Regions from separate parts of the Streptomyces sp. NBC_00094 genome, predicted to be linked through region 1. Evidence: predicted binding sites of a transcription regulator. Region 1 holds the regulator's gene; each other region holds the start of a gene.
The links. The regulator HrcA, encoded in region 1, represses chaperone genes, less so after heat shock. The targets are predictions, from matches to a motif close to TTNGCACTCNGNNNNNCNGAGTGCNAA.
Positions count from the first base shown of each region.

Region 1 (3,269 bases):
GCCGGTGTTGTCCGAGGGCCAGCCCAGGGCCTGGCAGACGCCCGTCTTCCAGTCCTGGCCGCGCGGGACCCTCGGCCAGGCCCTGATGCCCACCGAGGACGGCTTCACCGCCTCCCAGACGTCGATGTACGGGTGGCCGACCACCAGGACGTCCGGGGACGTCACGTGCGCGGCGATCCGCGACTCCTTCGAGCCCGGGACCAGATGGTCCACCAGGACGCCCAGGCGGGCGTCCGGTGCCGGACCGAACTCCGCGACGATCGACGGCAGGTCGTCGATGCCCTCCAGGTACTCGACGACGACGCCCTCGATCCGGAGGTCGTCGCCCCAGACCCGTTCGACGAGTTCGGCGTCGTGCCGGCCCTCCACGTAGATCCGGCCCGCCCGCGCCACGCGCGCCCGCGCGCCCGGGACGGCGACCGAGCCGGAGGCCGTACGGGTGGGGCGTACCGGTGCGGCGGCGGACGGGCGGACCAGGGTGACCACCCGGCCCTCCAGCAGGAAGCCGCGCGGCTCCAGCGGGAAGACCCGGTGCTTGCCGAAGCGGTCCTCCAGCGTCACCGTCCCCGCCTCGCAGCGGATCACCGCCCCGCAGAAGCCCGTGGTGACCTCCTCGACGACGAGGTCGTGGTCCGCCGGGACCTCCGGGACGGGTGCCGAGCGCTTCCAAGAGGGCGTCAGGTCCGGGTCGTAGCTGCGCATTCGGGCGACGTTATGCGACGGAGAAGCGCTGTGCCAGTTCCTCGCGCTGGCGTCGTACGAACGTGGCGTCCACCACCGCGCCGTGCCCCGGCACGTACGCCGCCTCCTCACCGCCCAGCGCCAGCAGCCGGTCCAGCGCGTCGGGCCAGCGGGACGGGATCGCGTCCGGGCCGGCCTGCGGCTCACCCGACTCCTCCACCAGGTCCCCGCAGAAGACGACCTCGCGCGAACCGGGGACGCAGAGCACCAGATCGTGGCCCGTGTGGCCGGGGCCGACGTTCGCCAGGAGCACCTGGCGGCCGCCCAGGTCGAGCGTCCACTCGCCGGAGACCATGTGCCGCGGGGCCACGAGGACGTCGACGGCCTCCGCCGCCTCCCGGGCGTCGACGCCTTGCAGGACGGCGTCCCTGCGCAGGTCCTCCCGGTCCCGTTCCCGGCCGAGCAGCTCGTCCACCCCCACCGCGCCGAAGACCTCCGCGCCCGCGAACGCCGCCGTGCCGAGGACGTGGTCGAAGTGCGGGTGACTCAGTGCGATGTGCGTCACTCTTCGGCCGCCCGTCAACGCCTCGATCTGCGTCCGCAGCTCCGCGCCCTCCGTGAGCGTCGAGCCCGTGTCGTACAGCAGGAGCGCCCGTGCGCCCACGACCAGGCCCACCGTGGCGTCCCAGCCGGGCAGCCGACGCCTGCCCACTCCGACCCCGAGCCGCTCCCAGCCGTACGCTTCCCAATCGACATCCATGAGGCGACGCTAGCCGGTGCGCCGCCGCCTCCTTGCCAGGAGCGTTGCCCGCCGCCGTACACTGGCCGGGGGATTGCTGGCACTCGGACACGGTGAGTGCCAAAAGCGGAGCAACCGGAACGACGACGACAGCTGGAGGTGCGCACGAATGCTCAGCGAACGCAGACTCGAGGTCCTGCGCGCCATCGTCCAGGACTACGTCGGGACGGAGGAGCCGGTCGGCTCCAAGGCGCTCACCGAGCGCCACAAGCTCGGCGTCTCGCCGGCCACCGTCCGCAACGACATGGCCGTGCTGGAGGAGGAGGGGTACATCGCCCAGCCCCACACCAGCGCCGGCCGCATCCCGACCGACAAGGGCTACCGGCTCTTCGTCGACCGGCTGGCCGGCGTCAAGCCGCTGTCGACGCCCGAGCGGCGGGCCATCCACAACTTCCTCGACGGCGCGGTCGACCTCGACGACGTCGTCGGCCGCACGGTACGGCTGCTCGCGCAGCTGACCCGGCAGGTCGCCGTCGTCCAGTACCCGTCGCTGACCCGCTCGACCGTCCGGCACGTGGAGCTGCTCTCGCTGGCCTCGGCCCGCCTGATGCTCGTGCTCATCACGGACACCGGCCGCGTCGAGCAGCGCGTCATCGACTGCCCCGCGCCCTTCGGCGAGACCTCCCTCGCCGACCTGCGCGCCCGGCTCAACAGCCGGGTCGTCGGCCGCCGGTTCGCCGACGTGCCGCAGCTGGTGCAGGACCTTCCCGAGTCCTTCGAGGAGCTGGAGGACCGCGCCACGGTCTCGACCGTGCTGGCGACCCTCCTCGAAACGCTCGTGGAGGAACACGAGGAGCGGCTGATGATCGGCGGCACCTCCAACCTCACCCGCTTCGGACCTGACTTTCCCCTGATGATCAGGCCCGTCCTGGAAGCCCTGGAGGAGCAGGTCGTCCTCCTCAAGCTGCTCGGCGAGGCCAAGGAATCGGGCATGACCGTACGCATCGGGCACGAGAACGCCCACGAGGGGCTGAGCTCCACCTCGGTCGTCTCGGTCGGCTACGGTTCGGGCGGCGAAGCAGTCGCCAAACTCGGCGTGGTCGGACCGACCCGCATGGACTACCCCGGAACGATGGGAGCGGTACGCGCAGTGGCACGTTACGTCGGACAGATCCTGGCGGAGTCGTAAGTGGCCACGGACTACTACGCCGTACTCGGCGTGCGCCGCGACGCTTCCCAGGACGAGATCAAGAAGGCCTTCCGGAGGCTCGCGCGCGAGCTGCACCCGGACGTCAATCCCGATCCCAAGACGCAGGAACGCTTCAAGGAGATCAACGCCGCGTACGAGGTCCTCTCGGACGCGCAGAAGAAGCAGGTCTACGACCTCGGCGGCGACCCGCTCTCGGCCTCCGGCGGAGGCGGCGCGGGCGGCTTCGGTGCCGGCGGCTTCGGCAACTTCTCCGACATCATGGACGCCTTCTTCGGTACGGCCTCGCAGCGCGGACCGCGCTCGCGGACCCGCCGCGGCCAGGACGCCATGATCCGCCTGGAGATCGACCTCAACGAGGCGGCCTTCGGCACCACCAAGGACATCCAGGTCGACACGGCCGTCGTCTGCACCACCTGTTCGGGTGAGGGCGCCGCGCCCGGCACGTCCGCGCAGACCTGCGACATGTGCCGCGGTCGTGGCGAGGTCTCCCAGGTCACCCGGTCCTTCCTGGGCCAGGTCATGACCTCCCGGCCCTGCCCGCAGTGTCAGGGCTTCGGCACCGTCGTCCCGACCCCGTGCCCCGAGTGCGCGGGCGACGGCCGGGTCCGCTCCCGCCGCACGCTCACCGTGAAGATCCCG
Region 1 covers NZ_JAPEMB010000001.1:2,675,622-2,678,890, reverse strand. Annotated here, with positions in the region: gene OG580_RS11535 (DUF3097 domain-containing protein) at 1-702, opposite strand, end outside; gene OG580_RS11530 (MBL fold metallo-hydrolase) at 713-1,441, opposite strand; gene hrcA (heat-inducible transcriptional repressor HrcA) at 1,590-2,609, shown strand; gene dnaJ (molecular chaperone DnaJ) at 2,610-3,269, shown strand, end outside.

Region 2 (3,269 bases), 2.2 Mb from region 1:
TCTGCGGGATGCAGGACGTCATCGAGAAGCGGTTCGGCAAGCGGCCCCCGCTCTTCCGCCCGCCGTACGGCAACTACAACGAGGACACGCTGCGCGCGGCGAAGTCCTGCGGGGTCAAGGCGGTTCCGCTCTGGGCCGCGGAGGCCTTCCCCGACCACATGGAGTGGCGCGAGTGGGACCGGGACCTGCACCCCGGCGACATCGTGCTCACCCACTTCCGGGGCAAGGGCGACTGGAAGGGCACCATGCCCGACATGATCCGCCGGGTGATGAACGTGATCACGGCCAAGGGGTACGCGGTCGCCAAGCTCGAGGACTACGTGTGAGAGGACCGCGCGTGAGAGGGCTACGGGTGGGAGGGGCGCGGGTGAGAGGGGTGCGGGCGCGCCGCGTCCCGGCACGCCGGGCCCTGGCGGGCGTGGCGCTCGCCGGGGTGCTCCTCGGCGCCTCCGGGTGCGCGTCGGCGGTGGACCCGATCGAGCGCCTCGGGCGGAAGGCGGTGGAGCGGGGGAGGGGACCGGGGGAGGCGACGACGGTCGCGGACCGGGCGGCACGGCTCCTCCGGGAGGCCGTACGCCAGGAAGCCCGCGCACCGGAACACCGCGACCGGCACCGGGGCTGACGGCGGTTGCCCGGGCCGAGGGGCTGGGGTCGGCTGCCCGTGCCGGGTCGGCCGCCCGGGCCGGGTCGACCTCAGCCCGGGCTGGTGGCGACCGCCCGCACCGACGTCAGCCGCCCGGGCACTCGCAGGGGCCGCCGCCGCTGCGGCACACGCACCGCGCCTCGCCGGGCGTCGGCGAGACCGTCGGTCCCGGGGGCGCGGGGTGCGAGCGCGCCCACTCCTGTGTCCCGAAGGTCAGCGTGGCGATGCCCAGCAGCGCCGCCGCGAGGAACTGGCCTCCGGCCGTCCAGGGCCAACGGCTGCGCACCGACACCCACGCGAGCAGCAGCACGCCCCCCGTGATCCCGCCGAAGACCAGCACCGGCACCCAGTCCATGGGGGGCGGTGCCGAGGGCTGCGGATCGTAGGACTCGGCCCATCTCCGCATCCCCAGAGTGAAAGCGGCGATCGCGGCGAGCACGGTCTCCAGGACGAGGAGCAGAAGTCCGGACAGGAAGTCGGCCCAGGGGCGTACCGGGGGCGGGGAGGTCGGCATGGCCGCACCCTCGTACGGAACCTCGGGGTCCGCCACGGCGTTCGCCATACCGAGACCGGAACGACGCGCGACGGCACGGAATTGGCACTCCGCTTGACCGAGTGCTAATCGCGGTCATAGTCTCAGGTCTGGCACTCCCCCCTGGAGAGTGCCAACACAGCGACAGGCAGGTCCGGCACCCGCGACGACGGATCCACCTGGTCGCCACCTCAGACAGTTGACCCCGTAATCTCCGAAGGGGGAGGTCGGATCGTGACGACCACCAGCTCCAAGGTTGCCATCAAGCCGCTCGAGGACCGCATTGTGGTCCAGCCGCTCGACGCCGAGCAGACCACCGCCTCTGGCCTGGTCATCCCGGACACCGCGAAGGAGAAGCCCCAGGAGGGTGCTGTCCTCGCCGTGGGCCCGGGCCGCTTCGAGAACGGCGAGCGTCTTCCGCTCGACGTTCAGGTCGGCGACATCGTGCTCTACAGCAAGTACGGCGGCACCGAGGTGAAGTACAACGGCGAGGAGTTCCTCGTCCTCTCGGCTCGCGACGTGCTCGCGATCATCGAGAAGTAATTCACCGAAGCATCCGAAGTACCTGAAGTATCTGAAGCAGATGCTTTGAGCTGCGCCCCTTGACCCCGCACTGGGCGTCCGGGGGCGCCGTTCGTTCCACACGATTCCGAGAGGGCTGAACCGCTCCCATGGCGAAGATCCTGAAGTTCGACGAGGACGCCCGTCGCGCCCTTGAGCGCGGCGTCAACAAGCTTGCCGACACGGTGAAGGTGACGATCGGCCCCAAGGGCCGCAACGTCGTCATCGACAAGAAGTTCGGTGCCCCCACCATCACCAACGACGGTGTCACGATCGCCCGTGAGGTCGAGATCGACGACCCGTTCGAGAACCTCGGCGCCCAGCTGGTGAAGGAGGTGGCGACCAAGACCAACGACATCGCGGGTGACGGCACCACCACCGCCACCGTGCTCGCCCAGGCCCTGGTCCGCGAGGGTCTGCGCAACGTCGCCGCCGGCGCCTCCCCGGCCGCCCTGAAGAAGGGCATCGACGCCGCCGTCAAGGCCGTCTCCGAGGAGCTCCTCGCCACCGCGCGCCCGATCGAGGACAAGTCCGACATCGCCGCCGTCGCCGCGCTCTCCGCGCAGGACCAGCAGGTCGGCGAGCTCATCGCCGAGGCGATGGACAAGGTCGGCAAGGACGGTGTCATCACCGTCGAGGAGTCCAACACCTTCGGTCTGGAGCTCGACTTCACCGAGGGCATGGCCTTCGACAAGGGCTACCTGTCCCCGTACATGGTCACCGACCAGGAGCGTATGGAGGCCGTCCTCGACGACCCGTACATCCTGATCAACCAGGGCAAGATCTCCTCGATCCAGGACCTGCTGCCCATCCTGGAGAAGGTCATCCAGGCCGGCGCCAGCAAGCCGCTGCTGATCATCGCCGAGGACGTCGAGGGCGAGGCCCTGTCGACCCTGGTCGTGAACAAGATCCGTGGCACCTTCAACGCCGTGGCCGTCAAGGCCCCGGGCTTCGGCGACCGCCGCAAGGCGATGCTCGGCGACATGGCCACCCTCACCGGTGCCACCGTCATCGCCGAGGAGGTCGGCCTCAAGCTCGACCAGGCCGGCCTTGAGGTGCTGGGCACCGCCCGCCGCGTGACCATCGCCAAGGACGCCACCACCATCGTCGACGGTGGCGGCAACGCCGAGGACATCGCCGGTCGCGTCAGCCAGATCAAGGCCGAGATCGAGTCCACGGACTCCGACTGGGACCGCGAGAAGCTCCAGGAGCGCCTCGCGAAGCTGGCCGGCGGCGTGTGCGTGATCAAGGTCGGCGCCGCCACCGAGGTGGAGCTCAAGGAGAAGAAGCACCGTCTGGAGGACGCCATCTCCGCGACCCGCGCCGCGGTCGAGGAGGGCATCGTCTCCGGTGGTGGCTCCGCTCTGGTCCACGCCGTCAAGGTCCTCGAGGGCAACCTCGACAAGACCGGCGACGAGGCCACGGGTGTCGCGGTCGTCCGCCGCGCCGCCGTCGAGCCGCTGCGCTGGATCGCCGAGAACGCCGGCCTCGAGGGCTACGTCATCACCTCGAAGGTGGCGGAGCTCGACAAGG
Region 2 covers NZ_JAPEMB010000001.1:4,893,626-4,896,894, forward strand. Annotated here, with positions in the region: gene OG580_RS21820 (polysaccharide deacetylase family protein) at 1-326, shown strand, start outside; gene OG580_RS21825 (hypothetical protein) at 368-622, shown strand; gene OG580_RS21830 (DUF6234 family protein) at 729-1,205, opposite strand; gene groES (co-chaperone GroES) at 1,410-1,718, shown strand; gene groL (chaperonin GroEL) at 1,847-3,269, shown strand, end outside.
Region 2: a site for HrcA is predicted at 1,239-1,265, ahead of groES (co-chaperone GroES). Genes of this name have one in related genera too.

Region 3 (3,269 bases), 740 kb from region 1:
AACTCTGCCTGACGCAGAGCTGGCGCGACCGTATGGCGGCCGAGGCGCCTCCTCCGCAAGGAGGCCGGCCCGGTATCTACCGCAGTTCCGCGCATGAGGACAGCTCTCGGCGACACCCGCACCACCGTGCACGGGACGCGCTACCAGGCGGCAGAAAGGCCAGGACCGTGGCGTCCACGGTCATCTCGGACAAGCGGCCCGGCTACGGGCAGCTCCTGCGCACCCCCGGTGCGCTGTCCTTCCTGCTCCCCGGGTTCGCCGCCCGGCAGCCCTTCGCGATGCTGACCATCGGCATCGTCCTTCTCGTCCAGCACACCACCGGCTCCTTCGGCAGCGCCGGCGCCGTCGCCGCCGTCACCGGCGTCTCGATGGCGCTGTTCGCCCCGCAGAGCGGCAAGCTCGCCGACCGGTACGGCCAGCGCGCCGTCCTGATCCCCGGCGTCCTCGTCCACACCGCCTCGGTCGTGCTGCTCGTGGTCCTCGCCCTGGCCGGCGCCCCGCTCTGGGCGCTGTTCCTGGCCGCCGTGCCCGCCGGCGCCTCCGTCCCCCAGGTCGGACCGATGGTCCGGGCCCGATGGGCGGCGAAGCTCGACGGGAAGCCGCTGATGCCGACGGCCGCGGCCTTCGAGTCCGTGACCGACGAGTTCACCTTCGTCGTCGGCCCCGTCCTCGCGACCGCCCTGTGCACCGGCATCCACCCGGCCGCGGGCCTGATCGCCGAGGCCGCCCTCACCCTCGTCGGCGGCCTGTTCTTCGCCGCGCAGCGCGCCACCCAGCCGCCGTTCGGGATCTCCGCGGCCAACGCCGCCGGACCCCGGCGCTCGGCCCTCTCCATCCCCGGCGTCCGCGTCCTGATCGTCGCCTTCCTCGGCATCGGCTCCGTCTTCGGCGGAATGCAGGTCTCGCTGACCGCCTTCACCGAGGAGATCGGCAACCCGGGCGCCAACGGCCTGCTGTACGGGATCTTCGCCGCCGGCAACATGCTCGCCGGCATCGCGATGGGCGCCGTAGCCTGGAAGACCGGCCCCCGCCGCCGCCTGATCCTCGGCTACGCCGGCCTCACGATCGCGGCCTCCCTGCTGTGGACCGCCCACTCGGTGCTCCTCCTCGGCGCCCTGGGCCTGGTCGTGGGCCTGTGCATCGCCCCCGCCCTGATCACCGGCTACACGATCGTCGAGACCCTGATCCCGGCGTCGTCCCGTACCGAGGCCTTCACCTGGCTCACCGGCGCCGTCGCGCTCGGCCAGGCCGCGGCCGTCACGGTCGCCGGCCGCCTCGCCGACTCCCAGGGTTCGAGCGCCGGGTTCCTGGTGCCGGCCGTCGGCACCGTCCTCGCCCTGGGCACGCTCGTCGCCCTCCGGTCGCGGCTGGCGCCGGCCCGCGCGACCCGTACGGTCGCGCGGGGCACGGTCGACCGCGATCCTGTCGCAGTCGGAAATGCGTGACGATTCCACGGAATACGTCAGTGTGACTCCTCCGCCTACTGGAGGCGGCTTCTCACTTGAGCCCGCAGGCTCTTGTGACGGCCAAGCCCTGACCGCTGCCGGAGCAGGTGACGAATCTTACTCCGATCGACTGGCGGCAGCCGCTACTATGGAAAATTGTTAGCACTCAACGAGTGAGAGTGCCAGGAGGAAGTCACAGTGCCGACCTACCAGTACCAGTGCACCGAGTGCGGCGAAGGCCTCGAGGCGGTGCAGAAGTTCACCGATGACGCGCTGACCGAGTGCCCCAGCTGCAAGGGACGCCTGAAGAAGGTGTTCTCGGCCGTCGGCATCGTCTTCAAGGGCTCCGGCTTCTACCGGAACGACAGCCGCGGCTCGTCGTCCAGCAGCTCGCCGGCCGCGTCGAAGTCCTCGACCCCGTCGTCCTCGACGTCCTCTTCGGACTCGAAGCCGGCCGCGTCGTCGACCTCTACCGCTTCGTCCGCGTCCTCGACCTCTTCGTCGTCGTCGAGCGCCGGAAGCTCGACCTCGGCCGCCTGATCCGTTGCCTCACCGAGGGCCCCGTCGCCGTGCGCGACGGGGCCCTCGGCGTTTTCCGGCGGCGCCCGTAGGGTGACGGCCATGACGACCCATGGTGCGTACGCGGACATCGGCGTGATCGGCGGATCGGGCTTCTACTCCTTCCTGGAGGACGTCACGGAGGTGTCCGTGGACACCCCGTACGGCAGCCCCAGCGACTCCCTCTTCCTCGGCGCGATCGCCGGCCGGCAGGTCGCGTTCCTCCCCCGCCACGGCCGGGACCACTCCGTCCCGCCCCACCGGATCAACTACCGCGCCAACCTCTGGGCGCTGCGCTCCCTCGGCGTACGGCAGGTCCTCGGGCCCTGCGCCGTCGGCGGGCTCCGCGAGGAGTACGGGCCGGGCACCCTCGTCGTACCGGACCAGCTCGTCGACCGGACGAAGAGCCGGGCACAGACGTACTTCGACGGGGAGCGGCGGTCCGACGGAGCCGTGCCCAACGTCGTCCACGTGACCTTCGCCGACCCCTACTGCCCCGACGGGCGGCGGGCCGCCGTCAAGGCCGCCCGGGGGCGGGACTGGGAGCCGGTGGACGGCGGCACGATGGTCGTCGTCGAAGGGCCCCGCTTCTCCACCCGGGCCGAGTCGCGGTGGCACGCCGCCGCCGGCTGGTCGGTCGTCGGCATGACCGGCCACCCCGAGGCGGTCCTCGCCCGCGAGCTGGGCCTCTGCTACACCTCGCTCGCGCTGGTCACGGACCTCGACGCGGGCGCCGAGACCGGCGAGGGCGTCTCCCACACCGAGGTGCTGCGGGTGTTCGGCGAGAACGTGGGACGGCTGCGGGAGGTGCTGTTCGACGCGGTGGGCGCGCTCCCGGCGACGGCGGACCGGGACTGCCTGTGCACGGAGGCGCACGCGGGCTGGGACCTGGGGATCGCACTGCCGTAGGGCCGCCCGGCGAGGCCTCCCCTCCTCCTCAGGGGTGAGGGAGTTGTCCACAGACGGTGGGTGATCCACAGGTCGGAGCGGGGACGCGGGACGGCCGGGAAGGTGGGGCGTGGCCCTTCTCCCGACCAGGACAGGCGGTACCCCGATGACCACGCATTCCCTTTCCTCCGTTCCGGCGCCGTGTTCCGTGCCGGCCTTCGAGCCGGTACGGAGCGGGGGCGGCCGGCGCGGGCCGCTGAGGGCCCTGCGCCGGGGGCGGCGTACCCCGGTCGTGCTCCTGGTGCTCACGGTCGCGGCCCTGGCCGCCGCGAGCGCGGGCTCGGTTTCGGGCGCCGGTTCGGGTGCGGGTTCGAGTGC
Region 3 covers NZ_JAPEMB010000001.1:3,411,209-3,414,477, forward strand. Annotated here, with positions in the region: gene OG580_RS14710 (MFS transporter) at 168-1,445, shown strand; gene OG580_RS14715 (FmdB family zinc ribbon protein) at 1,644-1,985, shown strand; gene OG580_RS14720 (S-methyl-5'-thioadenosine phosphorylase) at 2,067-2,912, shown strand; gene OG580_RS14725 (hypothetical protein) at 3,058-3,269, shown strand, end outside.
Region 3: a site for HrcA is predicted at 1,605-1,631, ahead of OG580_RS14715 (FmdB family zinc ribbon protein). Genes of this name have one in related genera too.